DNA from 3 places in the Bacillus sp. XB1 genome. Region 1 is predicted to be linked to each of the others. Evidence: predicted binding sites of a transcription regulator. Region 1 holds the regulator's gene; each other region holds the start of a gene.

Region 1 (10,069 bases):
ACCGTTCATTGCTGCTTGGAATTCGTTTGCTAATTCTGGGTATGCTTGTGCATATTCACCTAGCATCGTGTTCCACTCAGCTTGCGCAGTTTCACCAACATCTTGTACTGTTTTACGGAAGTTGTCATATACTTCTTCTGCTACGTGGAAGTCTTGCTCAGCAGTCCAAGCATATGCTTCTTTCGTTAATTTCGTTTCTTCTACACCAAGTGGAGAACCATGTGAAGCTGATTTTCCTGATTTGTTTGGAGAACCGAAACCAATTGTCGTTCTTACTTCAATTAGCGTTGGGCGTTTTTCGTCAGCTTTCGCTTCTTCAATTGCTTTCGCGATTGCTTCAATATCGTTTCCATCCTCAACACGGATTACTTGCCATCCGTATGCTTTGTAACGATCTTCTACACTTTCAGAGAATGAACGATTTAAATCGCCATCTAATGAAATATCGTTTGAATCATAAAGCACAACAAGACGACCTAATTGTAAATGAGCAGCTAATGAAGATGCTTCAGCAGAAACGCCCTCCATTAAATCTCCATCACCACAAATAGCGTATGTATAATGATCTACTACACTATACGCATCACGGTTATATTTAGCAGCTAAATGTCTTTCAGCCATTGCCATACCTACAGCAGTTGCAATACCTTGTCCAAGTGGACCAGTCGTTGCATCTACACCAGCTGTATGACCGTACTCAGGATGTCCTGGAGTTTTGCTTCCCCATTGACGGAAGTTCTTTAAGTCATCCATTGTTACATCATAACCAGATAGGTGAAGTAGGCTGTATAATAACATTGAACCATGACCTGCAGATAATACGAAACGATCACGGTTAAACCACGTTGGGTTATTTGGATTGTGTTTCATAAATTGAGTCCATAATGTATAAGCCATTGGTGCTGCACCCATTGGCATTCCTGGGTGACCAGAGTTTGCTTTTTCAATCGCATCGATGGATAATGTGCGAATCGTGTTGATAGAAAGTTGTTCGATTGAATGTGACATGCTATTCTTCCCTTCGCTTATATTAGTAAACGTTTTATACATTTATATGATAGCTTCCCACGCAAGATTATACAACATGTATCGACAAATATGTTGATATTTTTTTGATTTTTTATAAAAAATTCAATGTTTCCGTGAATGTATGGGCATTCAATATGACATACTTTTTCATTATTTTTATTTTGAAAAGAAAGGGAATTATCTGCATATTTATACAAACTTCTTCTATACTTACTTTTTTTAATACGTTTTTAAAAACACAAAAAGCATCTAACTTCGGTGCTTTTCAAATAAGTTAAACAATCCGTTTCCGAATCGAACTTGAAATCCAATCAATTATAATTACCATTAAAATGATACCTAATAAAATAATACCAACACGAGACCAATTCCGTGAACTCAGCGCAAAAATTAAAGGTGTACCAATCCCTCCTGCTCCAATAACCCCTAAAATCGCAGCGGATCGTACATTAATTTCAAATCTGTATAACGTATACGATAGAAAATCCGGTAACACTTGTGGTAACACTGCATACCAAAGTATTTGAAAACGGTTTGCTCCTGTTGCTAGTAACGCTTCCGTCGGTCCTTTATCTATGTTTTCAATTCCTTCTGAATATAGTTTCCCTAACATTCCAATAGAATGTAATCCTAAGGCCAATACTCCTGCAAAAGAGCCTGGACCAACAGCTTTTATAAATAAAAGAGCCATAACTAATTCAGGAAACGTACGAACAAAACTAAGTACAAATTTCCCAGATCCTGAAGTTAATTTTCCACTACTCATATTCGTTGCCGCCCAAAAGGCAAACGGAACAGATAAAAATGCAGAAATAAATGTACCTAATATTGCAATTGCCAACGTATCAATTAATCCATGTAATAAATCTTCACCATCTGGCAAAGATACATACGACCAGTCTGGATTCAATATCCCTGTCATAATTGCTTTCGTGATTTCACCTGCTGTGTCCTTTATCCCCTCTAATGGTACTCCTGAAAAGGCCCATACATATACAACTGTAAGTGCTATTAAAATAATCCAGCGATATATACTCGGTTTCTTCGGTTTTGGCACAATCATCGTCGTTCTATTCATTATAGTTTCTCCCGTAACAATGTACTAATGTAGTCAATTAACAAAACAACAATAAGGGTATAAATAATTATAGAAGCAGTTTGTTTATATTGTAAAAATCCAAGTGTACGATCATAATATAGTCCAATACCACCTGCTCCTACTAAACCTAAAACAGCTGCTGCACGTACGTTCACCTCAAATGTATAAAGAACATAGGAGACAAAATGTGCTTTCACTTGCGGAATTACCCCATAAACAATCCATTGCACCTTATTAGCTCCTACCGCTGTCATCGCCTCTAACGGACCTGGATCAATTGATTCAATTGACTCATACAACAATTTCGCTACAAGTCCAATTGAAAAAAAAGTAAGAGCCAAAATACCTGGAAGTGGCCCAATTCCAAAAATCGCTACGAAAATTGCCGCTAATAATAAATCTGGTATCGTTCGTATCAAATTTAAAATCATTCGAGCTAGACTGTATAAAAATGTGTTAGTAAACACATTACTTGCTGCAAACAGTGCAAGTGGAATAGCTAAAATCGCTCCTAAGGTCGTCCCAATAATCGCCATACGTATTGTATCTAACATCGCTGTTGTAATAACTTGAAAATAACTCCAATCTGGCGGCACCATTTCTTTTAACAAATCCATCATATTAGGAAAACCAACTACTAGCTTTGAAAATGATGCGTCGACCTGTATACTACTTCCCCACAACAGTAAAATGACTAGAATAAACGTTAACATATGTTTTAACTTACTCGGCGGCTTCGGTATCGATTTCGAATATATCGTTACGTCACTCATTTAACTGCCACCTCTAACAATTCATTTTTCTGTGCTACATCTCCATAAATTTCAGCAAATTTTTCATCTGTCGCCTCTTCTACTGAACCATCAAAAACAATTTCTCCTGCATGTAATCCAATAATACGTGTCGCATATTGCCTAGCTAAATCAATAGAATGCAAATTCACAATTGTTGTAATTCCAAAATCTTCATTGATTTTTTTCAAATCATTTAATACTTGCTTTGTCGTAAGTGGATCTAACGATGCAACAGGCTCATCTGCCAATATGATTTTTGCTTCTTGTGCCAATGCTCTAGCTATTGATACACGTTGCTGTTGTCCTCCTGATAATTCATCAGCACGTGCATATGCTTTTTCTAAAATATTCACTCTTTTTAACGCTTGAAATGCGAGCTCCACATCTTCTTTCGGAAACAAACCTAACGTTGTACGTAATGTGGAATGATATCCAATACGACCAGCTAATACATTTTTTAATACTGTTGATCGCTTTACAAGATTAAAACTTTGGAAGATCATACCGATATCCCGGCGCATACGCCTTAATTCTTTTCCTTTCGCAGCAGTAATAGACTCACCTTCAATAATGATTTCTCCTTCGGTAATCTCATGAAGACGATTTACGGATCTGAGAAGTGTAGATTTTCCAGCTCCAGACAGCCCTACCATTACAACAAACTCACCTTTTTGAATTTTCAAGTTTATATTATTCAATCCTTTTGTACCATTTGGATACACTTTGGAGACATTTCGAAACTCTATCACACATCTTACCTACCTTCTATGTATTCAAAACGGCAAACTAACTGAAAACATCCCCTTTCAGCTAGCTGCCATTTCCATATGTATTATTGCGTTTTTACTTTCTTCCCATATTCACGAACGATATCAAATTTACTATCATCAGATTTAACATATCCTTCATGTGAATATACTTCTTTAATGATTTTGTGACCTTCCTCATTCTTTCCAATTTCAATGAAAGCATCTTGTAATTTCTTGCTCCACTCTGCTTCTAAATCAGATCGTACAGAAATTGTATCGTTCGGAATTTTCTCAGTAAATTTCACTATTTTCGTTTGATCAAATATATTCGGATAATCTTTTTTTACAATATTACGAGCATCTTGGAATACAACAGCCGCATCTACGTCACCATTTAAAAGAGCAATAAGCGACTGATCGTGACCTTTTAATGTAACAGGTTTCACATCTTTTAACGGATCAATTCCCTCTTTTAATAGAACAGCTGCAGGCCATACATACCCTGCTGATGATGTTACATCTTGATAACCAATCTTTTTACCTTTTAAATCTTTTACACTATTTATATTAGAGTCTTTTTTAACAACAAACTCAGATTTATAAAAGTCTACTAAATCCTTTGTAGGGGCTCCCGTTTCATCATCTACTCCAAAACGTTGTGCTTGTAAAATTACATTTGCAGCCTTCTTTTCATGTGCTAATACGTACGCTGTTGGCGGTAAAAATCCTACATCTACTTGTTTAGATGCCATCGCTTCTACAATTGTATTGTAGTTCGTTGAAATACTAACTTTTACTGGAATATTTAACTTATCACTTAATAGCTTCTCAAGCGGTTTTGCCTTCGCCTCTAACGTATCCGCATTTTGAGAAGGAACAAATTGAACATTTAAAGTCTTCGGTACATATCCTTTTTTCGTATCTTCATTTTTACTTGCACTTGACTCTTTCGTCCCGCAGCCACTTAATAATCCCGCTGCTAGTACAACTGTTGTGCTCATTGCAAAAACTTTTTTCAACATATTAATGCCTCCATTTTTCATTGTTATAAAATAACCTTTCATAAACATGAAGAAATATATCACATATTTTTACAAATAATTGATTATTTACAGAATCTTTACACATTCTATACACTCACATTAAAATTCTCTTCACATATTTGATATGATGAATTGGAAGATAACAATAGAAAAGGTGAGTCATATTGGAACAAAATCAAACTGTAACTTTAAACATCTTATTAACAAGCGATATACATGGCACTGTTTATCCTATTCACTACCAAGATAACTCCCCAGCAGAACTTGGTTTAGCTAAAATTTCTACTCTTATAAAAAAAGAACGTTCCAAAAATAGAAACGTTCTTTTAATTGATAATGGCGACTTTATTCAAGGCACACCATTTACTTATCATTATGTTACATACGAAAAAAACAAAAAAAACCCAATGTCCTTATTAGCGAATTACTTACAGTATGACGCTGCAATTATCGGCAATCATGAATTTAATTACGGGATGGATATATTAAATAATGCTGTGACTACTGCGAACTTCCCGTACCTATCAGCAAACATTTTAGATAAAAACAGTAAAAAACCTTATTTCGGGAAACCATATGTAATAAAACATATTGAATCAAATATAAAAATTGCTATTTTAGGGGTGACAACGCATTACATTCCCAATTGGGAACAACCCCATCACATTAAAGATTTACTATTTGAAGATGCATTAAAGACTACAAAAGAATGGGTTTCTTATATTCGCGAACATGAGAAACCAGATTTACTAGTCGTAGCGTATCACGGGGGAGTTGAACGAGATTTACAAACCGGGGTACCGACTGAAGTGTTAACAGGAGAAAACCAAGGATATGCAATGTGCCATGAAATTGAAGGCATAGATATCTTATTAACAGGCCACCAACACCGGGAAATTTCTCACACAATGGCTAACGGTGTAACAATTTTACAGACCGGATGCAATGGACACTCATTTGGAAAAGTAAAAGTAACATTCGAAAAAACGAAACATAAATGGGTGAAAAAAGAGAGTTCTTCTGAATTATTATCTGTACAAGGATTTGAGGCGGACCAAGATGTACTTTCATTGGTAGCCGATTACGAAGAGAAAACACAAAAGTGGCTTGATCAACCTATTGGAATCATTCAAGGGGGCATGCAAATTTCAGATGCTATGCAAACTCGTTTGCATGATCATCCTTTTATAGAATTCATAAATAAAATACAGATGAATATAGCTAATGTATCAATTTCTTGTACAAGTTTGTTCCATAATACATCTCCAGGTTTCCCGGAACATGTAACAATGCGCGATATCGTTTCTAATTATATTTATCCAAACACATTAAAAGTAATTAAAATAACTGGAGCAGATATAAAAAATGCTCTTGAACTCTCTGCTTCTTATTTCACATTAAAAACAGATGGATCAATCACCGTAAGTCCTACCTACATAGAACCAAAGCCACAACATTATAATTATGATATGTGGGAAGGGATTTCATACGTATTAAACATTTCAAAACCAATTGGTGAAAGAGTAGAATCTTTACAGCATAACAGTGCTCCTCTTAATATGAATGAAGAATATGACGTTGTAATGAATAATTATCGTGCAAGTGGCGGGGGAAATTTCTTTATGTTTCAAAACAAACCAGTAGTAAAAGATATACCCACAGATATGTCTGAACTTATCGCTAATTATATATTGGAACATAAAACGATAGAAGCAACAGTTAATAACAACTGGAAAGTTATTAAATAACGATTTTTACAAATAAAAAAGATGGGCTTCGCCCATCTTTTAATTTAATTTTGCATTATCTTGCTTTTTTAAAGCTTTTAATTTCGTCGGTGTAACATCTGTACCTTCTTCGTTAACAACTTTAATACCTTTAAGTTCGTTTAACATATTTTGACGAAACCCTTTTAAATATTGTTCACGTAGCGATTGACGCTCACGTTGCTCTTCTTCAGTTAAACCTTCAGCTTTTGCTTTTTTCGCTAAGAAGTTAATGCGTTCAACGAGTTCGTGATTAATCATCTCGAATCCCCCTTCTAATCAAAACTGATTATTATCATACAATAGTTACTCTTCTTTATCAAGCAATTGCTTCGTATACTCTACATATCTACGATGTACAGTCGCCTTTGAAACATTATGACCAAATCCACGTAATGTTGCTGCAATTTCTTCAAACGTGAGTTCACTTTTTCGCAAACGTACAATTTCCTCAATTGGCACTTCTTTTTTCTCTCTTCCTACACTTAAATGACGATTTTTTAAATTTTTTTCTGGACGATAACCTTTTTCTACTGCACGTTGCATACCTCGTTTAATTTTCATATTATGAATCTTTCTTTGATATTCTTCAACAATACCAATAATATCTAATACCATCGAATCAGAATCCGACAATTGTAATTCACCGTTATGTGTATGCGTATATACTTTTATGCCTTCTTTATGTAAACAATGCATTAACGCGATCTTCGCATTTCCTCTACCAAGACGCGTTTCATCTTGTATAAGTAACACATCAATTTGTTCGTCTCGAATTGTATCCAACACCTCTAATATACCGTCACGTTCAATTGTATATCCACTAGCCTGCTCTTCAATCACCTTAGTAACATTCATTTGATAGCGCTCAGCTAAATGCAATAATTCATCTTTTTGACGTAATAATGATGTTTCTTGCGCTTCTTTCGTTGTACTCACACGTGCATAAATAATTGCATTCATTTTGAACCCCTCTTTCTCCCTATTATTTCCCTATAGTGTAACATAAATCCGCCATTTGTTCGAACTTATGTTTGTAGAATGTTTTTTCACATGTTATACTTATTAATAAGAAAAATGAAAGAAAACGAGGTGTTAGAAAACATGGAAAAGTTAACGAAACGCCAGCAAGACATTCTCGACTTTATTAAGCTAAAAGTACAAGAAAAAGGATATCCACCTTCCGTACGTGAAATTGGTCAAGCAGTCGGCCTCGCTTCTAGTTCTACAGTGCACGGACATTTATCACGATTAGAAGAAAAAGGATACATTCGACGCGATCCAACAAAACCACGTGCCATTGAAATTTTAGGTGAAGACCGAATGGATACGGAAACACAATCTGTTATTCAAGTTCCAATTGTCGGAAAAGTTACTGCTGGTTTACCAATTACAGCGGTCGAAAGCGTAGAGGAACATTTCCCACTTCCAGCTAGTATTGTTGCTGGAGCAGACCAAGTGTTCATGTTACGTATTTCTGGAGATAGTATGATTGAAGCTGGTATTTTCGATGGAGATTTAGTTGTTGTTCGCCAACAACAGTCTGCATATAATGGTGAAATTGTAGTCGCTTTAACAGAAGATAATGAAGCAACTGTTAAACGTTTCTATAAAGAAAAAGACCATTTCCGTTTACAACCAGAAAATTCTTCATTAGAACCTATCATTTTAAAACAAGTGTCAGTTATCGGGAAAGTAATTGGCGTATATCGTGATTTACATTAAAAAATAATAAAAAGAAGATAATTACCTTATTTATATACGGTAATTATCTTCTTTTTTGTATTTTGATAGATTTCCATGCATTCTATTTCTTATTAACGAGTTTTAATCGTCACATCTCCAGCAGCCGTTTTACCACTAATCTTTTTACTACCATTTCCAATTGTTACGTTTTTATTTTCTTCATTAAAAATTGTTACATCTCCGGCAGCACTTTGCCCAGTAATTACCGCATCTTGTGGTTTTTCCGATAAAGTAATATCTATATCTCCCGCAGTTGAACTTGCTTCTAGATTATACTTAGAATCATGATCTTGAATATTTATTTCCCCACTTGTTGTTTTTGCGGTCACTTTCCCTAATACCTTCTTAAAATTCACCTCACCAGCTTTTGTCGATCCCTCCACATTCTTAGCCGTTATTTGTTTCAACTCTACTTCTCCAGCAAGTGTTCTAACACTTACGCTATCACTTTTCACATCACTCATTTCGATTTGTCCAGCAGATGAATTTACTTTTACATCTTGGTAAGAGCGTTCGGGCACAAGGAGAGTCAATTTAGACGTTTGAAACCTAAAATCGTAAAAAGAAAAATCAAATGAAGCACCTTTTTCTCTTTCCCCAATAACTTTTAATGTGTCACCATCTTCTGCGATACGAATCTCTTGTTTACGTACATCTCCTGATTGCTTGATATAAAAAGAAGAGTCAGGAGATTTTTGGACAATAATATCCCCGGCATCTAACTTAACTTCTATATTTTTTAATGTTTCGTTTTTAATTACATTTTCTTTATCGCCTTTTTTAGCAGTTTGTACTGCTTTTTCATATGTTTGGGAAATTCCTATTACTCCAATAATGATACAAGCAATAGCGATTAAAAATAGTTTTTTCATCATTTACTCTCCTTTTATCATTTTGAAGTTCCATATTACATATCGTACACACAATCTCTTAAACCACTTTGTACTATAAAAAGCGATAATACATAACAATAAACCTACTCCAACAAACGTTATACTAACGAAAAGATCCAACCATATAAAAGTACCCATAAATACTTTTCCAATAACGAAAAATGGTGTTACTACACTAGCAATACCACCGATCCAAAAAGAAAATATAAAAGCAATAATTGCGACTAACGGTCCTAACACAATAATAAAATTAAACAAACTAAGTCCAATCGCTGCCATAACAGCTCTTGTCACATTTGAAGTCGATGGATTTTTTTTCATTTCATCGAAGCGATACATCGCAAGTAATTCTTTCGCTATTACTTTCGGAGAACCAAGGCCTTGTATTATTTCTGATTCAGTTTTCCCCTCTTCTAGTCCAAACTGAAAGTGCTCTTCATAATCCAATAAAATATCTTGCCTCTCTGCCTCTGGTAACTTTCTAAGATAACTTGATAATTCTTTAAGAAACCCTTCTTTACTCATCCCATTCCACCCCTTCAATAATTTCTTGTACCCCTTTCGCAAAATCACACCATTCTGTTACTAACAAATGAAATTGCGTCTCCCCTTGCTCTGTTAATTGATAATATTTACGAGGTGGCCCTTCCGTAGATTCCTTTAAATACGTTTGAAAATACCCTTCTTTCGTCAAACGACGTAATAAAGGGTATACTGACCCTTCCGATATTAAAAATTTATTAGAAATTTGCTGAACAAGTTCATAACCGTAACTATCTTTACGTTTTACAAGTGCTAATACACAAAGTTCAAGCACACCTTTTTTAAACTGAACGTTCAAGTGCCATCCTCCTTTCCTATCTTAGTACTGTTCAATGCACAGTACCTATCTTATCCATAATATACCACTCGGTATTGTTTATTGCAAGGTACTAAGCTATATTTATTGC
Region 2 (10,069 bases), 1.4 Mb from region 1:
TTTAATTGCAGGAATATTACGCGACATTTTTAATGCTTCACGCATCGTAATTGGACCCATATGACTTCTATCTGCATTTCGAACTTCTTGACCCGTTGAATACTTAAATGGAGAGTCATCGATTTGATGATACGTAGCCCATTTTAAATATTCAATTGCAGGAGCATAGTCGAAAATTGGCTTCATCGTTGAACCAGCTGCACGATCTAATTCAATTGCCATATTATGCCCTTTAAATACAGCTTTATTTTCTCCACGGCCACTACCTATAGCACGAACTTCTCCTGTTTTCGTATCCATAAATGTGAATGCACCTTGGAATTTATCGTTTGGATAATCAATGATATTATTATTTAAAATATTATCAGCAAGTTTCTGTGCTTTCGGATCTAACGTTGTATAAATTTCTAAACCGTCAGAACCAATATTAGCATCTGGCAATTCTTTTTCTACTTCTTTCACAACTGCATCCATAAATGCAGGGTATGGCATTGTTTGTAGTTGAGCTGCAGGCTTGAGTCCCTTTTCTACGTCAACTTTTATTGCTTCTTCCATTTCCTGTTTTGTTATATATCCATGTCGATTCATTAAGTTTAGAACAACATTTCTTCTTTCTGTTGCTTTTTGAACATTTTCTTTTTTCGTTGGATCATAGTTATTCGGTGCTTTCGGTAAACCTGCAAGCATCGCAACTTCTGGTAATGTTAAGTCCTTCAATTCTTTACCATAGTAGTTTTGTGCTGCTGTTGCGATACCATATGAACGATTACCTAAGTTAATTTTATTTAAGTACATCTCTAATATTTCATGTTTTGAATACTGTTGTTCTAGCTTATAAGCTAAATATATTTCTTGCGCCTTACGCTTTGGTGTTTTATCCATAGATAAGAAGTAGTTTTTAATAACTTGCTGCGTTATCGTACTTCCACCTTGAGAGCCATAATCTCCTTTAAGACTCACTAAAACAGCACGGGCAGTACCTTTAAAGTCTACTCCGCTATGCTCATAAAAACGTGAATCTTCTGTCGCTAAAAATGCATTTTCTACTAATTTAGGTATTTGATCATACGTAACATTCGTCCTTTTTTCTTTTCCATATTCATATACCAAATCCCCGTTTTTATCATAAATTTTTGAGGATAACGGATTAACAAGTTTTGCTTTTTCCAGTTTTGGTGCGTCCTTAATCATTACGAAAAAGGTAGCAACCCCCGCCACTAAACCTACAATACCAAGTAATAAACAAGTAATTAAAAACTTGCGGAAAAATGATGTTTTACCTTTTGGTTTTTGTGTTTTAGAAGCTGGCTGTTTTTTCTTTTTAACTTGTCGTCGCTCCTCGCGAGAACGATAATTTTCTGACATGTTACTTTCTCCTGCCTTTCAATTCTCCCGTTGATTTAATTAAAAATATTGAGGTCACTTTCGTAAATACGTTTAGGCAAGAAAGTGTACTGACCTGGAGCATTCAATATTTTCCTAATTCACAGATTACAAATTTTAGAATGGCTCTTATACATACTATTTTCACTTCTAATTTTCTAATAATGCTGCCCCTTTTAGCATAATAATGAAAGAAGTGAATTTTTATTACCTCGTATAAATAATATACCTTTTTTTCAAATGGTCAATATTTTCTTATTAATAAATCAAAGGTGAAATAAAAATAGCATATCGATATGAACTTCGTGTGAACTTACTTATAATTACGTATAACCAATATTAAATATATTGAATATAGGTATAATACCTCTTTAATTATAAAGATTTCAACACCACAATACCGTTACCTACAAAGAATTATTAAAAATGAAAAATAAGGAGTTGCATAATAATGAAGCTATCTCCGGTTACCTCAAAAAATATAGTTGCTGTTGGTTATAATCCTTTTTCTATGATTTTGCGAATCCAATTAAAGCATGGTATGTATGATTTCTTTAATGTACCAGAAAGCATTTATACCGGCCTATTACATGCACAATCTAAAAGTTATTATCATAATACTTACATTAAAAATTCTTTCCGCCACACAAAAATTTAAACTTAACACCCACTAAAAAAAGAAAGGAGGTTAATCCTCCTTTCTTTTAAAAACATTTGGCAGATGAATTATCTTCGATTTCTCTTATTAATTTCATCATATGCTTGAATTTGTTTTTTCAAACGCTGATCAGCTTTTTTATCATGCACTACAAGAATTGCGTGTATAACTCCTGGAACCCAAAATATTAATGTTAATATGAAATTTATGATTGCCTGAATTGGTTTTCCACAAAATAATACAGCAACAGGTGGAAGAAAAATTGCTAATAAATACATCATCCCTTGAAAACTCCTTATTTTGTATTTTATATATCACTTTTCAAAATATACGCAAAAAAACCTACTACCATTTTAATCTTAACCTGCCTCTAAAATCAATGTATCTCCTTCTATTTATATAAGTATTTCAGACTTTTCATTGTTTTCTAGCCTATTTTCTTCCTCTATTGCAGTTATTCCAATTGCGGAAATTAACGTTCCTATCGCTTGTATCCAAATACCAATGAGTGCAATGATTCTCTCATCCTTCTTATCAAAAATACTATCTTTATTTTCTTTCTCATCTTTCAATACATTTAAAACACCTTGATACGCTTGTAATCCAGCTCCTAAACTTTGCATGGAGTTACCCAGTATAATAATTTTCTGTAATACATTTATATCCACCAAAGCTGCTTCTACTCCTAAAAAAGCACCAATCGATTGTAAACTGTTCCCTGTAATGATAAGATAATCATTTTCTTTCAATTGTTCATTTATATTAAAATATATTCCTATTACATTTGATATATTTCCTAATGCTAATAACTCAATTCCTATTTGATCAAGTAATTTACTTTGATTCTCTCTTTTTTCTTCCCCATCATCATAATTGCTCGCAATGATTTGTAATATATACCCGAGGGCTTGTAATGAGCTTCCTACAATAACAAGTTCCGATTCAACTTTCTCTTCTCCAATAAATCCTCTTGTCGTTCCAATAGCAGCTGTAAGATTCCCCCCTACTTGAAACCATGCCCCTGTCACTTTTAAACTGCTTGGATTCATTTTTATCACCTATTCAAATATTTTCTAAAGCTTTCAAAACAAACAAATCTCACCCTTAATCTTTTATTTTATTTTTCAGATGTAATTTTGTGAATGATATAATGTGTTTTTTATACGCATGCTGGGCATGTCAATGAATCTCCATTTTTATCTATTGTTATATTCAATATATATTCAATCGCTTTATGTGACCAAGTTTCAGGTGTAGGCGATTCATATATATATTGTGGCGCACATGACTTCAGCATTGGAGTACTAATACTCCCTCCAGGATCTAAAGCAACTACAGCCATGCCATGGGGTAATTCCAGGGCCATAGATTTAGTGATACCTTCAATTGCAAATTTCGAGGCACAATATGGCGCAAGCTCAGCTTCACCTTCTCTCCCCCAACTAGAACTCATATTAATGATAATTCCTTCTTTCCTAGCTACCATTGCGGGAACAAACGCTCTTATTACATTTACTACACCATTCACGTTTACATTCATTACATTTTCGAATTCTTGAGCCGTAATTTTCCAAAGTTGTGCATTTTGATTTACAATCGATGCATTATTTATTATCAGATCGGGAGCCATATGTCTATTAAGTATATAATTTGCCCAATCGTTAACTTGCTGAGAATCTGAAACATCAATTACTTGGAAATCATGTATTTTACTGTACTGTTTTTTTAGTTCTTCAATTTTATTTTTTGAACGTCCACAACCATATATGTTCCACCCTAATTCATGAAATCGATCAACCATCGCACGTCCTAACCCTTGTGTCACGCCTGTAATAATTACAGATTTACTAATTTCTTTTCGCTTCATTTCTCTCATCCTCCTTCCCTATATCTTACTCTCTTCATTTTTATTCAGCGATTTACTATAGTATCAACTCAACTCATACTTTAGTAATGGTTTTGATATTGCATACATAAGCAAAAAAAGTAACCATCATGGTTACTTTTTGCTATATATCTAAAAATTCATTGTTTATTTCATTATTGTTTTTACATTTCAACTTCTCTTTTCCACATTTCTCACACTGGTAAATATAAACTACACCTAATATACCTTTTTTAAAATCCTCATTATCCTGCATCTTAATAAAAATATATTTATGTTTACAATGCGATTCACCCAAATAATTTTTAAACCACTTTTTCAACACAACACATTCCACCTTTATGATAGAACCTTTATTTAGCTGCTTTATTACATACTTTTATTTAAATGTTCAATCTCATCTTGCAATTTTTTAAATTGCTCAAAATGCATGGTAATAGATTGGCTACTACCATAATCAACATTTTGTTTCACTAATATAACACCCGTGTCATGAAAAAGCGCTTCAAGTTCTTTCCTAATAGACACTTTCGCAATATGAGCTGTTTTAATTGCAGATAAAATTGCAATTTCATTAAACTTTAATTTTATTTCATTTGGACAAAATGCGTCTTCAACTAATATAACTTCATTACTATAAATTAATGCAACAAGATTACTTGATTTGGCATCTGTTAAATCAACTTTTTTCATAATATCTTTCATTACATTTTGCCTCCTTTATTTTCATATATATCAATTATACAAATTTTTTTAAAAAATTACTCAACTTTATTATATTAATTTTAACACACTTTTATTGAAATCCACGCTCCAAACGTTTTACTATTCCACAATTTTTATTGTATGAACCATCTGGACTATAACTCCATATAGTAATGTTAACAACTTATTATAAAGCAGGTGAAAATTATGCCATCAGTTGTAGGAAATTTAGTTGTACAAAATAGCAATGGATCATTTAACTTAGGTGATTTCTACAACGTATCTCCGAAAGAAAATACGAAAGCTTATAATGGTTCCGGCGCATCAAACGTTGGTTTTGTTGTTAATACTTTTAGCGGTGTTAGCGCGACCAATACATTTGATTCTGACCTTGCAGATCAAAACCAAGTGGGTACAGCCTAATCTTATGTTCAACTTTCTGTATAGAAAATTTTAATTTGTCTATACTATAATCAGGCTGTTTGACAGCTCTTGTTGATTTTGGAGTACCCTATCTTTTTCTCCCTTTCCCTGGGGCTCAGCAGCTAGCACGAAGCTAGCTGCTTTTTCATGTATTATTTGTCTCATAAATCAGAAATAAAAGAAGCTGCCATTTAATATTCAGCTTCTTTTACGTTATTTCAATAATATCCATAGCGTTAAATACGTAAGTTTTATAAAAGGCGTCTGTACAAATTACAATTTGTTTTACCGGATTGATATGTACAACAGTCATGTAGCTTGTTAGTATGTAACCATCTTCAAAATATGTTACCAATATTTCTTTCTCAGACAATAATGACGTTAATAATTTATCAGAAATTCTCTCTTTTGCTTCATTTGTTAAAAGCGGTTTTTGTACTTTTAATTTCTCTCCAATAATCTTTCTCATATTTAAAAGTTGTTCGGACATTACTGTAAACGGAACCCACTCTCTTTCTTCTTTTTGTATCTTTACATCGTTCATTTTTTATCTCCTTGATCATTTATACATTTATTTAGCCATACTATCCCTTAGTTATTTTTAATACTCACTAAACTCGGATTTACTTCTAAACTATAATTAGGTTACTTCTTAAAAGAACATTCGTTCCTATTATACACGAACTTACGTTCTTTTGAGAAGAGCCATACTTATTATTTCTTAACAAAAAACATAATTTTATTTATCTCCATACTTTTTTCCTTTATCAAATAAACTTCTCATTTCTTATATAACATGCATATAACAACTAAAAGGCGACTTCACCCAAAGTGAAATCGCCTTTTTCTAAAAAATATTTCAAAGCTTATTTTTCTATCCTAACTAATGTTCTTTCTGGAATACATAATTCATCTATATTAAAATGATTTATTTTTAAGTTCAATTCCCCTACTCGTTCCTTATCTTCATCACCAACCCAACAACTAAATAATTCGAAATAGTCTCTATCTTCCAAATAACCTTCCATAAAGTTAAAAGTTTTTCTTTCGCTTCTTTTTTTCCTTTACATTTTGCCACTCGACAAGTTCAATTCCCCAACTAGTTGAAACCTCATATGTGTAATTTGTTTGGAATTGATAATCTTGTACAATTTCAAGCATACTTTCATCTGAAAAACACGGTCCAAAAACAATTAGATTATTAGAATCCGGATCCGTTAACGGAATTTCTACATTACAGCCTATGTAACTTGCTAAACTCATTTTATACTCCTCCAGTATTCGTATAAAAAATACTTCATAGTATATTTATTTACTTAAATATAAAATCCCTGCCTAAACGAAAAAGTTTTAAATTTTTATCGTTTATTAACCATCTATAACTGAAAACATATACTATGATGAACGAACTCACAAAGCATAAGAAAAGAGAGCATTTACAACACTCTCTTTTCTTACATACTCCATGGAACTTTACAAAACTGAATCAATGATTTTTATTATTATATTTTATTACATATACTTAGGTTGTACTATTATATGTAACTCTCTCTCTGTATCCGCTTTTTTCGGATGACGAAAATAATTAAGTTCGTACTTTAACACTTTATACTCAACCATCCCGATTTTAATCCCTTTCGTTTCTTTTAATATAGCTAATAAATCACTTACATTTTCATCATATGACTCAAAAATTTTCGCGCCGCCCTCTCCTTGAAAGATTACTTTCATATATTCTCCACCACCTTAATTTATTGATGTGGTAAATGACGCGTTTAAAACGATTCATTCTTTATCCTAAAATTTTCATATAAAAAAGAACATCCTTTCCAATCGAATGCTCAGCTTTTTACTAATTATCCATGTTAAATATTTATTCAAAGACATTATATGTATTATTTTTTAAATTATGTTCGATATCCATTATTAAAGAGTAAATATATGTAATAAACTTGCATAATGAAAACCGTAGAATATCCACTTTCGTTGAAATAATTATAATCCATAATTTTCCATTGTAATTCTTAATATTTAAATGTAATATTGTATTGTCTTACTATCTATTTATAACTCACACACTAATTAGAAAAGGGAACTCTATATGAGTTCCCTTTTCTAATTATGATTACAGTCATTATTTCTTTTCTAGAAATTTAAATGTATCTTTAAATTCTTTATTATTCACTTTAATATCAGCATCTTTCAATAAATCATTGACTACTTGTTGTTTCCATTTACCTGTCGTATCTTGTAGTCTTTGTTGTTCTATATCTTTACGAATTTTATCCTTTACTTCATCAAATGGCTTCAATTCTTTTTTATCCGTCACTTTAATAATATGGTAACCGTAAGTTGTTTTAACCGGCTCACTTACTTGGCCTGCATCTAATTTATACGCAGCTTCCTCAAATTCTTTCACTGTTTGTCCAGGGGCAAAACCAGATATTTCCCCGCCCTGTTCCTTTGAACCAGTATCTTCTGAATACTGTTTTGCTAAGGCAGCAAAATCTTCACCATTATTTACTTTCTCCTTTATTTCTTTAGCCGTTTTTTCATCTTTCACTAAAATGTGACTTACTTTCATTTCTGGTTTATAGTTATCTTTCACATCTTTATCTGTAACTGTTGCTTTAATTGCTTTCTCAAATGCAATTTCTGGCTTCATTTTTTCTTTTAATTCATCTTCATTTTTCAACCCAAGTTGTTCTAAAGTCGATTTAAAGTTTTCACCCATTTTATCTTTTGCTTCTTCTACTTTCTTTTTTGCTTCCTCATCTGAAACTTTATATTTATCTAGCAATGCCTTACTTAACATCATTTGATATAAAGTACTTTCTCCATATTGTTGTCGTAATTCTTTACTTAATTCTTTCTCTGTAACATTTCCTACTTTTGATGTTACTACGTTGTCTGAGGAACCACATGCAGATAATGCTAGCATCATGCATGAAATAATTGTTCCAATAAATATTTTCTTCTTTTTCAATTCAAATACCTCACTTTTATCATTATGCAAATTAACTATACACAGTCATTGTGAAAACAGTGTGTTTTCTACATGTAATTCATTTCATATGAGTTGACTATGTATCATGTATTTTCATTTTTAAATATAAAGAGCCTTCTTACTATGCATAGTAAGAAGGCTCTTTATATAATTCTCAAAAAAATATAGCTTCTATAGTTGCTTAATAATTACATGTTTTTCAGGTATCCAACTATTCTGTCCGATATCTACCGCATTTCCCACTCTACCCCACACTCGAAAAGATGTCGATCCATCTATGTTTCCTTTATAATTCATACATTCAGGCTCTTCATAATAATTTACTCCGTAACCGACAGGATATTTTGAAGTTGCATAAAACCATTTCACATTAAAATGGTTTAAATATACCCACTGCTTATCGTTCCCTAAACAAATCATATCTTGCTCACCGCCTCCCCAATAACCTGCTAAGATTAAATATGGAATTTTTTGAGTGAGTGTACCTGTAAATTGAGGATTCATGGGGTTTTCATATAAATTTATTCCATATCCATCAGGATATTTCGAAACTGCAATACCAATGCCATTCGGTTGCTGTGTATACACTATGTTAGATTGATTTGCTTTGTTCGAATTTATAAACCAAGAAAGTGACTTATTTCCTACTAATCGATTCAGATCACATTTCCCAATCCCAGGAACATTCCCTGAATCCGTATATTGCCACATATCGCATGGATATGCTGGCTTATTCCCTCCATAACGAGGGATCCATACGAAATCAACTTCAATATTACGTGCTCCAAATGATAGATACGTGTGATGCCCTACATATAATCCTACTTTTCCCGCACCTAAACGGCGTAATTCATCAATAAATGCCTGTGTCCCACCTTGCATATCTACCATCGTTTGAACTTCTACGTCCGCTACCCAAAACTTAGCAGATTGATCACCACGATTCCAAAAATCTTGTGCCTCTTTCTTTGCATCAGCAATAGATATAAAACGGCAAAAAGCATAATTACCGAATGGGATACTATGCTTTTTCATTTCACTAACATAATTTTGATACATAAAATCCACCGTATTAGAGCCATCTTGAACTCTAGCAATCACTAAATCTAGCTGAGATGCTGCAATATCCCAATTGATAGTTCCATTCCATTTTGAAATGTCTACAATATACCCCATACATTCCAACTCCTTTTGAATGTCCTATTCATAGCTAGTTTTATTGTAAGCCTCAGCTCTCTAAAACTAGCTATCTATAATATAAGTAAAAAGAATCTTTACTGTTTTTCAAAATATATTCTCTTTCAGAAATATTTCTATTAGCTTTAACATGTATGTCACAAAAAATATTCTCATATTCGAAATATACCTTACTATTTGTTATGTAGTCTCATCCTATCAATTTAGGTATTGAACATTTTTATAGATATTAGAAAAAATCCTCTTATATTATTAACTTAAAACTTCCAGTATCAATTCCCTTTCAGTTAATAAAAATCACTACTCATTTTCTATATATTATTAAGTCAAATGTTGAATTTTTTAATTCATTAAAATATGTGATCCACGGTGGCGAAAGCTGAGCTTGTACATTTTCTTCCAATATTTTATACTACCTCCTTATACCATTCTTACTAACATAATATGTAACAAACTAAAAAATGCATTAGTTATATTAATTAAACATTTTATTTCATATTCTCAATTTCCCCTTTACATCTTTAAGCACTTTTACTACTATGAAATTCTTTATTATAAGCAAATCCACTGAAATTTCATATTATACTAATACGACTCTATATCCTTTAAATTATAATACTCAATATTAGGAGCTGATTTCATGGAAAAAAAACCTATCGTGTTCAAAATCCCACCAAATTCAAAACTAAAAGTTACATTTTTCGGTCCTTGTAACGAAGTAATTACAAATGTGTCTATAATTAATCAACTATGCGCCCCCAAATGTCAAACTATCACGCAATATCCAGACTTTAAGAAATATGTAACTGAA
Region 3 (10,069 bases), 2.5 Mb from region 1:
TGAAGAACTTCAACCGTAATCGGCTTCTTCAAATCAACATGCTGCATAACGGCATGGACTGCTGTTCCGCGCTCTGCGTACGTTAACCCTTTTTTCTCCATAAAGCGCGGACGTGTTTTAATTGGTGCACGTAGTTTTTTAATAAAGGCGTTATCACTACCATCTTCTGATTGATAATTTCTCTTTATTTCTGTAACAGATTGCTTCGCACGGTGAGATGTTGCTTCCTCATATCCGTACTTCCACATTAATCTATCGTACACTTCATCTTTTCGTTCACTTTCTAACGGCACAGCCTTTTTCTCACGAAGCGCTTCTAACAATTCTTGTTTCTCTTCTTGAACTGGCTCTGGTGCAAGTAGCGTGTTACCATCCACAACTTCTACTTTCCAGCTAGTGTCATACCCGTAAATTTCATCTGGAATACTTCCTTGTCCTAATTCAAGAAGCATTTCACTATCACGGTGTCTATATAATGAAGGTGCAATCCAGTCTAAATAACAAGACGCCCCGGCACGTATATGATCTGGTAATAACCATTCACTATGTTCCCTCGCATCGAGCCATTTTTCCATTTCCTTATTTGCATCCTTAACTGTTCCGATTAAAATTAACTTCTCTTTTGCACGCGTTAAAGCTACGTATAATACGCGCATTTCTTCCGCAATTAATTCCATTTTCATTTTACGCTTAATCGCAAGCTGTGATAATGTCGTATATTTAATTCGTTTACGCGGATCAATAAATTGCGAACCGAAACCGAAATCTTTATGCAATAAGAAACGTTTCATTAAGTCTTGTGTATTAAAACGACGACCGAGCCCAGCTACAAATACAACCGGGAACTCTAACCCTTTACTTTTATGAATCGTCATAATGCGAACAACGTCTTCTTGTTCACCGAGGGCCCTCGCCGTACCCATGTCATCACCGCGTTCTAAAATACGTTCAATAAAACGTAAGAAGCGGAATAATCCTCTAAATGATGTTGCTTCGTATTGTCTTGCGCGGTCATATAGTACGCGTAAGTTTGCCTGCCTTTGCTTTCCAGCTGGTAAACCGCCAACGAAGTCGTAATAACCTGTCTCACCGTACACTTTCCAAATTAAATCAGAAAGTGATTGTTGACGTGCAAATTCACGCCATCCTTGCAGTAAGTTATAAAACCACTCTAATTTATCATGAAGTTCTTGCTCCTCTTCAAGTGGTGCCCCTTTTAAGAATGAGCTCATTACTTCATAAAACGAGCCTTTCTTTCCATGAGCACGAAGCGTTGCAAGTTCTTCATCGCTCAATCCAACGATTGGAGAACGAAGTACAGCTGCAAGCGGAATATCTTGCATCGGATTATCAATAACGCGGAATACGTTCATCATAATAGTTACTTCCGTCGCTTCAAAGTAACCAGTCGCAAGGTCAGCGTACACTGGAATTCCTTGTAATTTTAACTCTTCCATAATTTGCGGGGCCCACGGCATGGAGCGAAGTAAAATAACGAAGTCGCGGTATTGTACTGGGCGCATACTATCATTTTTACGGTCATACACTTCATAACCTGAATCAACCATCGCTTTAATGCGCTGCGCCATAAGACGAGCTTCAAGCTGTGCTTTTTCGACTTCTGCACCTTCTTCACCGTCTATTACTTCTTCTTCCGTTTGCTGAATGCACAGTAGTTCTGCCGCTACATCTTCACCTTCTGGATAGGTAGCACCTAACTTTAATTCAGCGTCTGCATCGTAGTCGATTTCTCCGACTTCTTCACCCATAATTTGTTTGAAGATAAAGTTCGTACCTGCTAGTACTTCATGACGACTACGGAAGTTTTTCGCTAAGTCGATCTTCATTCCACCGCCCAATCCTTCTTGTGTGAAGCGTTTATATTTTCCTAGGAATAGTCCTGGTTCGGCTAGTCGGAAACGATAAATCGACTGTTTTACGTCACCAACCATAAACAAGTTTCCTTCACTCTCAGAATCTTTCGTTACGAATTTAATAATAGATTCCTGTACAAAGTTCGTATCTTGATATTCATCGACTAATACTTCAGCAAATTTATTACGATATTGGAGCGCAACTGCTGACGGATTCATTTCACCATTTTCACTTTGTTCACTTAAAATTTGTAAACAAAAATGCTCTAAATCTGTGAAATCGACCATTCCTTTATCTCGCTTCATCGCTTGGAAACGCTCTGTAAATACTTTTACAAGTTGAACAAGCTTTTCTAATACTGGGTGCATATCTTGAAAATCTCGTAAGAAACTTTCAGGTTTTCGGCTAAATAACTCTTCTTGTAATTTCTTCACTTCATCTTTCGCTTTATTACGAAGAGAGTCTACTTGTTTTACAACATCTTCATTGTAATCACTTTTCTTAATACGCTTTAACGTTTGCCACGATACGTTTTGCATCGCTTCATACAAACTTGCCCACGACTCATGAGCAGCTGATGATAGCGTTCCAAGTAAAGCTAGATCTGCTTGCAGGGTTTCAATGCGAGGCGCTGGACCGTCAGGAAGCATTGCGAGTTCAGTTGCCTTACGAATATGCTGTTCCGCTGTTTCAAGCTGGAATTTCACATCTTCTAATAAATAAGAAGCATATACTAAATCTTCAATTGTCTTTCCTTCTACGTCATATGCTTCTACTAATTTATCAAGCCATTTTTCCGGATTTGGATGCGCTCTTGACTCTGTATGAAGCGCTAAAATCATACGTTGTAAGTCATCATCACTACGGTCACTCGTATAACGATCAACAAGTTCAAAGAAGATTGTATTATCTTCGATTCCGTACTCTTCTTCTAATATGTCATCTAGCACTTCTTCTTTTAACAATTCATTTTCTGTTTGATTAGCAATACGGAAACGAGGATCAACATCAAGCATGTAGTAATATCCTCTAATTACTTGTAAACAGAATGAGTGAATTGTTGAAATGGAAGCTTTATTTAATAGGCTCAGCTGCTTTCTTACGTGTTGAGAGCCTGGTTCATCAATTAATACCTTTTCTAACGCTTCCCCGATTCGGTTTTTCATCTCTTGCGCCGCTGCATTCGTAAATGTTACAACGAGCAGGCGGTCGACATCGACTGGATTCTCTTCATTAATAATCTTTTTAATAATACGTTCAACTAATACTGCTGTTTTACCTGATCCAGCTGCAGCCGCAACTAAAATATCACGCCCGTTCGCTACAACAGCTTTCCACTGGTCATCTGTCCATTGACTATCTTCTGGTTTTTTAGGCCAATTTTCTATCATTCTCCGCCAACCTCCTCTCTTATTTTCTCCATCGCTTCGCTATCTTTCATATCTTTTAACGATCGGAACTGATTATCTTCAAGTGACTCATCAAATTGACAAACAGATTTGAAGTTACAGAACGTACATGCTGCTTTATTTCCCATTTTATAAGGAGCAATATCGATAACACCTTCTGTAATATCTTTTCCGATATTTTCAAACGTATGGTGTACATATTTTTGCAGTACATTAAACTCTTGCTCACTTGCAATACTTGAACGCGCACTAAAGCTACCGTCTTTTTTCAGGCCAGCAGAAATAATATCTGAACTTCCTGTTGAAAGTTTGTTATCCATTAAACGAACAACGTCAGCATCTCCTAATACGAGTCCTTTCATTTTAAATTTCTTTAAAATTTCTTTTTCAATTTCAGCTTCAGATGCGTCACCTTTCATCTCAACGATTGGGTTATGAATATGGAAATACAATACACCAGCTGGTGATGCTGCGTGACCTTTTTTCATCCACGTCTGCGCATTCGAAGTAACAACATCTAAATACGTTAACATTTGAAGTGCTAATCCGTAATACACTTCCGTTAAATCTAACGCTTTTGAACTTGATTTATAATCAATAATACGTAAGAACGTCCCGTTTTCATCTTCTGCCTTATCAACACGGTCAATACGGCCGACAACTTCCATCTTCACACCATTTGGTAATGAGAATTCCATCGGCGGAAGTGAGCCTGTACCACCCATACCGAACGGCACTTCTAAATCAACTGGTACGAATCCGCTTGACTTCGCATGTTCACGAAGAATGATTGACGTACGGAAAATGATTTGTTGTAGTTTTTGTTTTAAATAGAAATGACGGTTTGAACTTAATAAAATTTGTCGTTGTAATAACGGTGCGATTTCTTCTATTACTAAAACAGAAAGATGCTCACACTCTTTTATGGATAAATCCGCCCAAGTACGGTTTTCACGCAATAGCTTGTCCGCAATTTTCTTTAATGCCGCATGGAATAATTCGCCGATGTCCGGCGCATCAAGCTTGAAAATATCACGCTCTCTAAGCGATAAACCGTGCTGCGCAAAATGAGCGTATGCACAACGGTTAAATAGTTCCATACGAGAGACGCTTCCTTTAATTATATCTCCGTATAAATCTCTACTTACTGCTGTATTTAGTTTCTTCGCACGATTTCGATAGAATAAACTTGATAAGACGCGGCTACTTTTTTGTTTCCATTCATCTGAAGTTACGTAGAAATTATATACGTCCCACCAAAAGTCTAAATTCCCTTCAAATCCGTATCGCTTCCACGTTTGTAGTTGCTGCATAACGTAAGATAACGTTACTTCTGGCGTTGCTACGTATGAAATTTGTTCTGAACGTGATAAATCGTTTACGTCATTCGTAATAAATGAATCTTTCACATTAGGGAACATTCTTTTTATTTTCTTAATAAAGCTAGACGCAAGTAACGTCTTTCCTTCTTCATCTGCAAGCGGGCATGAAATATATAACTTCTCAGATGCTCTCGTTACCATTTGATACATAACGAACTGTTCTTCTAACAAAGTTTGTCTCGTCGTTGGCGCTAATTCAATCCCTGCTGCACCAAGAACTTCTCTTTCTTCATCAGAAAGCATACCTTCGTCCATAGGTGCTGCTGGAATAACACCCTCATTTACACCTATAATAAACGTTGCTTTCACGTCAGATAACCTGGAGTGATCAATATTAGCAATTAACACTTGGTCTAATGACGGCGGAATGTTAGCAAATTGAAGTGCCTCAAGACCTGTCGACATAACGTCCGTAAACATAGAAAGAGACATTTTCTCTTCACCAAGCATCTCTACAAACGTATCAAGAAGGCTCATTACTTCTTCCCATACTTGTTCATGATCTGTCGCAAATAAGAAATCTCCACTTTCTTCTGCACGTATACGTAATTCTTCTAGTTTTTTCGGAACATCCAGCTCTTCTAGAAATAAGTAGACTGCTTCACACATTTGCATAACTGTTCCTGCACGCTTTAACCTTTTTTGCATGCGAATAACAGGTGTTCTTACAACGTCACGTAACCTATTTATTTTCTCTTCCATTTCACGTTCACTATCTGTGATCATCCCGTTCGTATCATCAAGAGAACGATAACGGCGATACATCCATGGATCCTCTGAAGTCCACCTCTTTCCTTGTACACCGTACGCTAAACAGTAATTTTCAAATTCATCCATTTCTTCACGCATCGTTTCTTTTCTTACGTCTAATGGATATAAAAGCTCTGTTTTCACGCAGCGGAACACCGCATCATAACGCCAATTCCCACTAATAATCTCGAGTGCAGAACGAATACATTCTACTAATGGGTGGTGTGACATCGGACGCTTTTCATCGATGAAGTGCGGGATATTGTAATCTGTAAATAACGTTCGCATCACATCGTAATAACTTTCCCCATTACGAAGAAGAACCGCAATATCTCGGTAACGATAGTTTTCCTCCGCCACAAGTTTACGAATTTCACGCGCAACACCTTCTACCTCTGCTCGTAAATTCGCAGCTGTACTAATCGTTACACTCGCTTCACCGTTAAATTTTTCATTCGGACGCGCTTCATAATGAGCTTCTAAATGTGCTAATGCCGGAGAATGAAAACGCGGCTGTTCCATAAGTGGAATTGTTTTTTCAATTTCTATTTTCTCTTCACGCGCTACTTGTTTGATTTTTTCATACGTTAACGTCGTTTCATAAAATAAATCAAGTTCATTTACTGGCTGCGCTAACGTTTTTTCATCTATCGTTAACGTGATCGTAACTCTCGCTCCGCAAATCATAAGCTGTCTTACAATCTCTAACTCTTGCGGGGAGAATGAATGAAATCCATCTATATAAATTTCCGCACCATTTACATATTCAGACTGCGGAAGCTTTTCCACTAGCAATTGTAGGTAGTCTTCTGAATCTAAATATTTTCCGATTAAAGCACGTTCAAAATCATCGTATAATAGCTGTAAATCATACACTTTATTCGCTAGTAACTTTTGTTCGGCACTGCTACTATGCGCATCTAATTGTTGCCACATTTCATATACGTTAGATGGCGTTACATTGTAACGTTTAAACTCTGCAATCATACTGCCAAGATGTTCAAAGAAACCGTTTTGCTCCGCTGCTTTTTGGAACACCGATAATCCATCTTTACGAGACTCTACAATTTTACGGAGTAACATATGTACACCCGCTTCATCAATATGAAGACGACTCGCTCCGCCAACTTCTTGTAGTACCTTCCACGCTAATCGTGAAAAACTAAAAACTTGTGCCCGAATAGAACCTCTTACATCCTCACTTCCAATTAACGCCTGCTGCGTCTGGAATGTCATCTGTTCTGGCACAAGATATAATATTGTTTTCCCTCTCGGGCGTTGTTTTAACTCTTCTTGCACTTCGCGTAAACAAAGTGTACTTTTTCCACTTCCCGCTCTACCAATCACAAATCGAAGTGACATGTAACCCCACCTTTCACTTACATAACGAACGTTAGTTTGCTACTATAATTGTATTATAGTACACGAAAAAAGACAAACTGAGTTGTTTGTCTTTTCTATACTTCTACTTCATTATATCAACCTTTTGAAAAATTCGTTTGCACCTCTTGAATTGGCCAATATCGCAAATCAACTTTACCGACAACTGTATCAGCTTTTACAAAGCCAAAGTGTCTACTATCCCAGCTCCCGAGCCGGTTATCACCTACTACAAAAATAAACCCGGGTGGCACCAGCTTTTCTTTCGTTAACTCTTCTAATGTAAAGTCGCCTGTTAGTTGCCTTCCATTTATCTCTTTCTTATACTTCTCTAAATACGGCTCATCAATAAATTGACCGTTTATATATAACTTATCCTGCTTATATTCAATATGATCTCCAGGTAAACCGATAACCCGCTTTACATAGTCCTCTTTTTTATTCGCATGAAATACCACAACGTCAAATCTGTTCAAGTCCCCAACTTGATAACTCACCTTATTTACAACTAGCATATTGCCATCTTGCAATGTCGGCATCATTGACTTCCCCTCTACAACATACGTTGAAAAGAAAAACGTTCGAAAAAATACAGCTAATAATACACCAATTAAAATTGTTCGTATCCACTCTATGCCTTCTTTTTTCAAAGTTTTCTTCATCTGCTTCTCCCCTTATCCTTTAATACTGAAGCTTTCCTTTACAAAGAAGACTATTCTTAATGTAGTTCTAACTTTACTTCGATTTTCTTACCGACATACCATAAAATAAAAATACCAATCGCTACAATAACTGATTTCACTGGATTATGAATAAATGACATTAAATCATGACCGATATACGTTAAAATAAAAATCATCACAAGTTTTCCGAATGCTAACGCTAGACCAAACTGTTTTACACTAATTCGGGATAAACCAGCGACAACATTTATGAGCGCTGACGGTGTAAACGGAAAACAAAATATAACAAAAATCGGTGCGAATCCTTTCCTTTCAACCCACCCCATTGCTTTTCGTACTCTCTCATGCTTATTTACAAACGAAAAGAAACGACTGCGACCAAAATGGCGGATGATGAAAAAGACAAGTAATGCACCCATTACTGATCCAAGCCATGAATAAAGAAAACCGAGCCAAAAGCCAAATGCAACAGCATTCGCCAGTACAAATACAATAAGCGGTAATGCTGGAATCAACGCCTCTATCATCGGTAAACCAATACCAAGAAGTGGTCCGAACGCTTTATAACTCTCAACAATATGATCCATATTTTCTGGTGAAAAATACTCTTTGATTGTCTGAAAATCCATTCTACACTTTACCCCTTTACTCTAAATACTATCCCTACTGTATCATTGCTTATATGAAAGAGGAAATGGTAGATACGACATACGGAGATGTATTTATTAAAGTTTCCATATCTTTCATAAGAATTCCTTCATTATTTAGCTATGATAATCTATCAATATTCGACAGGACGTGTCGTTCGTTTTGTTATTTAGATTGTTTTTCGGTTTTTATCGGTAAATGAAATTATACTGGTGATTTTCTAAATATATCAATTACAACTCGTTTTTTCTAATATATCGCCTTATCTACAAAGACTGACTGACAAACAAAAAAAGAATGGGGATTCCCCCATCCTTTCACACTTCGCCTTCCTTCACAAAATACACCTTCTCATAAGCGGGTCTTAATGTTGATTCCTCTTTTTTATCGACCTCTTTAAAACAAGGATTCCCTTGTTTTTTCCTACGATCTTCATATTCAGTACGTAATTTCGCTGTACGATTTTGTTGATTTTCAAAACTAGTTTTTGATATTTCTAATTTCACAGCAAAGCCATTTATAAATCTAATAATAAGATTTCCATCTTCTAATTCTTTATTACTTTCAATATAAAAATGAGACAACCAAGCGCACTCTTTTCTAGAGTAAGAATAGGTAGGGAAAAAATAAAGTTGATCTGCTGGACTAATCGCAATCGGTGCTTTATGTGTAATATGAGTTAACTCTTTCGTTCCTTCTTTTCTGCCTAAGAAACTAGAGCCATGCTTGCGGCAACTTCTTTCTATAATATCTAGAGGTTTTTGAAATACGAAAAAAGAATCATTCATTTCAACGACTCGCGTAACAATTTTCTTTTCACTTAGAATAACAGGAAGTAAGGCCATCGTATTTTTCGTTACAACATAATTTTCGACATAGCGTTCCACTTTACTTTCCATACTCCATTATCTCCTTTTTTCCATTTATATTAGCAGCTGCATATATAATTTTAGCATCTATGAAAAGGAAATAGCTTACAAGTTCCGCTTTTTTACAATTTTTTATCATTTATCAAACATTTGTTAAACAATAAAATCACAATATAGAAATTAATTAATTTTAAAGTTATAAAAACAGCATTTATACTACCTATAAATATTTATTATCCATTCCTCATTTCACATCATTACAACAACTAACTTTGCTATAATTAAAATGTAAATCCAATATATGGAGGGCCACTATGGAAGAAAAAGAGATCCAACCATCGATTCAAATGAAAAATAGTAGCGTCATTATCGTGAAAAACTCAGCTAGTATTATATTCGGTTTATTTTTCATTCTGCTATTCTTTGCCAAACCGTTTCGTAAATCAAAATGTCCAGAATGTAAAAAACGTGAGAAGAAAAAATCAGGGCAAGAACAATAAAAGGCCTTCCTTTATGGAATGCCTTTTTACATTCGTAGTATCATTTTATTTATTCTTCTTCCCCCTAAAAAACGACTATATTTTCTTCCAAGGTTCTCTACATCTTTTTTGATTTGTAATATGATCCTTATATAAAATATGAGAAAGAGTATTTGTACTTGTTATCCGCTTTTAATTTTTATTAAAAAATTCAAATTTGCACATCTTTATCCATCACTAACAATTCGTTAATTAGTTAACTTTGTAATATAAGTTTTGTATATAATGTCATTCAAAAACACAATATATATAAGTAGCTATTTATAATTACATTGCTTTTTATCGAATTCTAAAAAGGAGTTGTATACTATGGATAAAGAAAATCCATTAAATCAGCAGGTTAATAGCATTCCCTCAGATGCTCTGAATACCCCTAGTAAGGAACAAGAACAACTGTTAGAAACATCATCTCAAAACGTACAAAATTCCAACAACAACGCTAACAAAAAAGATGTTACTCAAGGTCTATCTGGAAAATATTTCCCCATTTCAACAGAGAATACAAATTTATAGTTATTTACTATCATACGCAGC

Evidence for each region. Region 1 encodes LexA, which represses DNA repair genes until DNA is damaged. Its sites were predicted from a motif close to CGAACATATGTTCG; they were not measured.
Region 2: ACK1U5_RS07165 (YolD-like family protein) is a predicted target of LexA. The motif match lies at 5,735-5,748, and genes of this name have one in related genera.
Region 3: addB (helicase-exonuclease AddAB subunit AddB) is a predicted target of LexA. The motif match lies at 6,804-6,817, and genes of this name have one in related genera.

What each region holds. Positions count from the first base shown of each region.
Region 1 is NZ_JBNRIL010000001.1:17,826-27,894, reverse strand. It holds gene tkt (transketolase) at 1-1,008, opposite strand, end outside; gene phnE (phosphonate ABC transporter, permease protein PhnE) at 1,304-2,107, opposite strand; gene phnE (phosphonate ABC transporter, permease protein PhnE) at 2,107-2,901, opposite strand; gene phnC (phosphonate ABC transporter ATP-binding protein) at 2,898-3,671, opposite strand; gene ACK1U5_RS00145 (phosphate/phosphite/phosphonate ABC transporter substrate-binding protein) at 3,755-4,693, opposite strand; gene ACK1U5_RS00140 (bifunctional metallophosphatase/5'-nucleotidase) at 4,879-6,462, shown strand; gene ACK1U5_RS00135 (DUF896 domain-containing protein) at 6,502-6,741, opposite strand; gene ACK1U5_RS00130 (YneB family resolvase-like protein) at 6,787-7,443, opposite strand; gene lexA (transcriptional repressor LexA) at 7,585-8,205, shown strand; gene ACK1U5_RS00120 (DUF4097 family beta strand repeat-containing protein) at 8,298-9,101, opposite strand; gene ACK1U5_RS00115 (DUF1700 domain-containing protein) at 9,102-9,644, opposite strand; gene ACK1U5_RS00110 (PadR family transcriptional regulator) at 9,637-9,960, opposite strand.
Region 2 is NZ_JBNRIL010000001.1:1,427,571-1,437,639, forward strand. It holds gene ACK1U5_RS07125 (transglycosylase domain-containing protein) at 1-1,365, opposite strand, end outside; gene ACK1U5_RS07130 (KTSC domain-containing protein) at 1,835-2,041, shown strand; gene ACK1U5_RS07135 (YqaE/Pmp3 family membrane protein) at 2,110-2,322, opposite strand; gene ACK1U5_RS07140 (DUF6944 family repetitive protein) at 2,437-3,090, opposite strand; gene ACK1U5_RS07145 (SDR family oxidoreductase) at 3,201-3,908, opposite strand; gene ACK1U5_RS07150 (hypothetical protein) at 4,051-4,251, opposite strand; gene ACK1U5_RS07155 (hypothetical protein) at 4,296-4,631, opposite strand; gene gerPF (spore germination protein GerPF) at 4,839-5,054, shown strand; gene ACK1U5_RS07165 (YolD-like family protein) at 5,263-5,598, opposite strand; gene ACK1U5_RS07170 (hypothetical protein) at 6,087-6,317, opposite strand; gene ACK1U5_RS07175 (hypothetical protein) at 6,567-6,785, opposite strand; gene ACK1U5_RS07180 (peptidylprolyl isomerase PrsA) at 7,189-8,040, opposite strand; gene ACK1U5_RS07185 (glycoside hydrolase family 25 protein) at 8,233-9,237, opposite strand; gene ACK1U5_RS07190 (hypothetical protein) at 9,899-10,069, shown strand, end outside.
Region 3 is NZ_JBNRIL010000001.1:2,501,530-2,511,598, forward strand. It holds gene addA (helicase-exonuclease AddAB subunit AddA) at 1-3,266, opposite strand, end outside; gene addB (helicase-exonuclease AddAB subunit AddB) at 3,263-6,778, opposite strand; gene lepB (signal peptidase I) at 6,895-7,458, opposite strand; gene ACK1U5_RS12840 (TVP38/TMEM64 family protein) at 7,515-8,108, opposite strand; gene ACK1U5_RS12845 (competence protein ComK) at 8,445-9,026, opposite strand; gene ACK1U5_RS12850 (hypothetical protein) at 9,311-9,496, shown strand; gene ACK1U5_RS12855 (hypothetical protein) at 9,845-10,048, shown strand.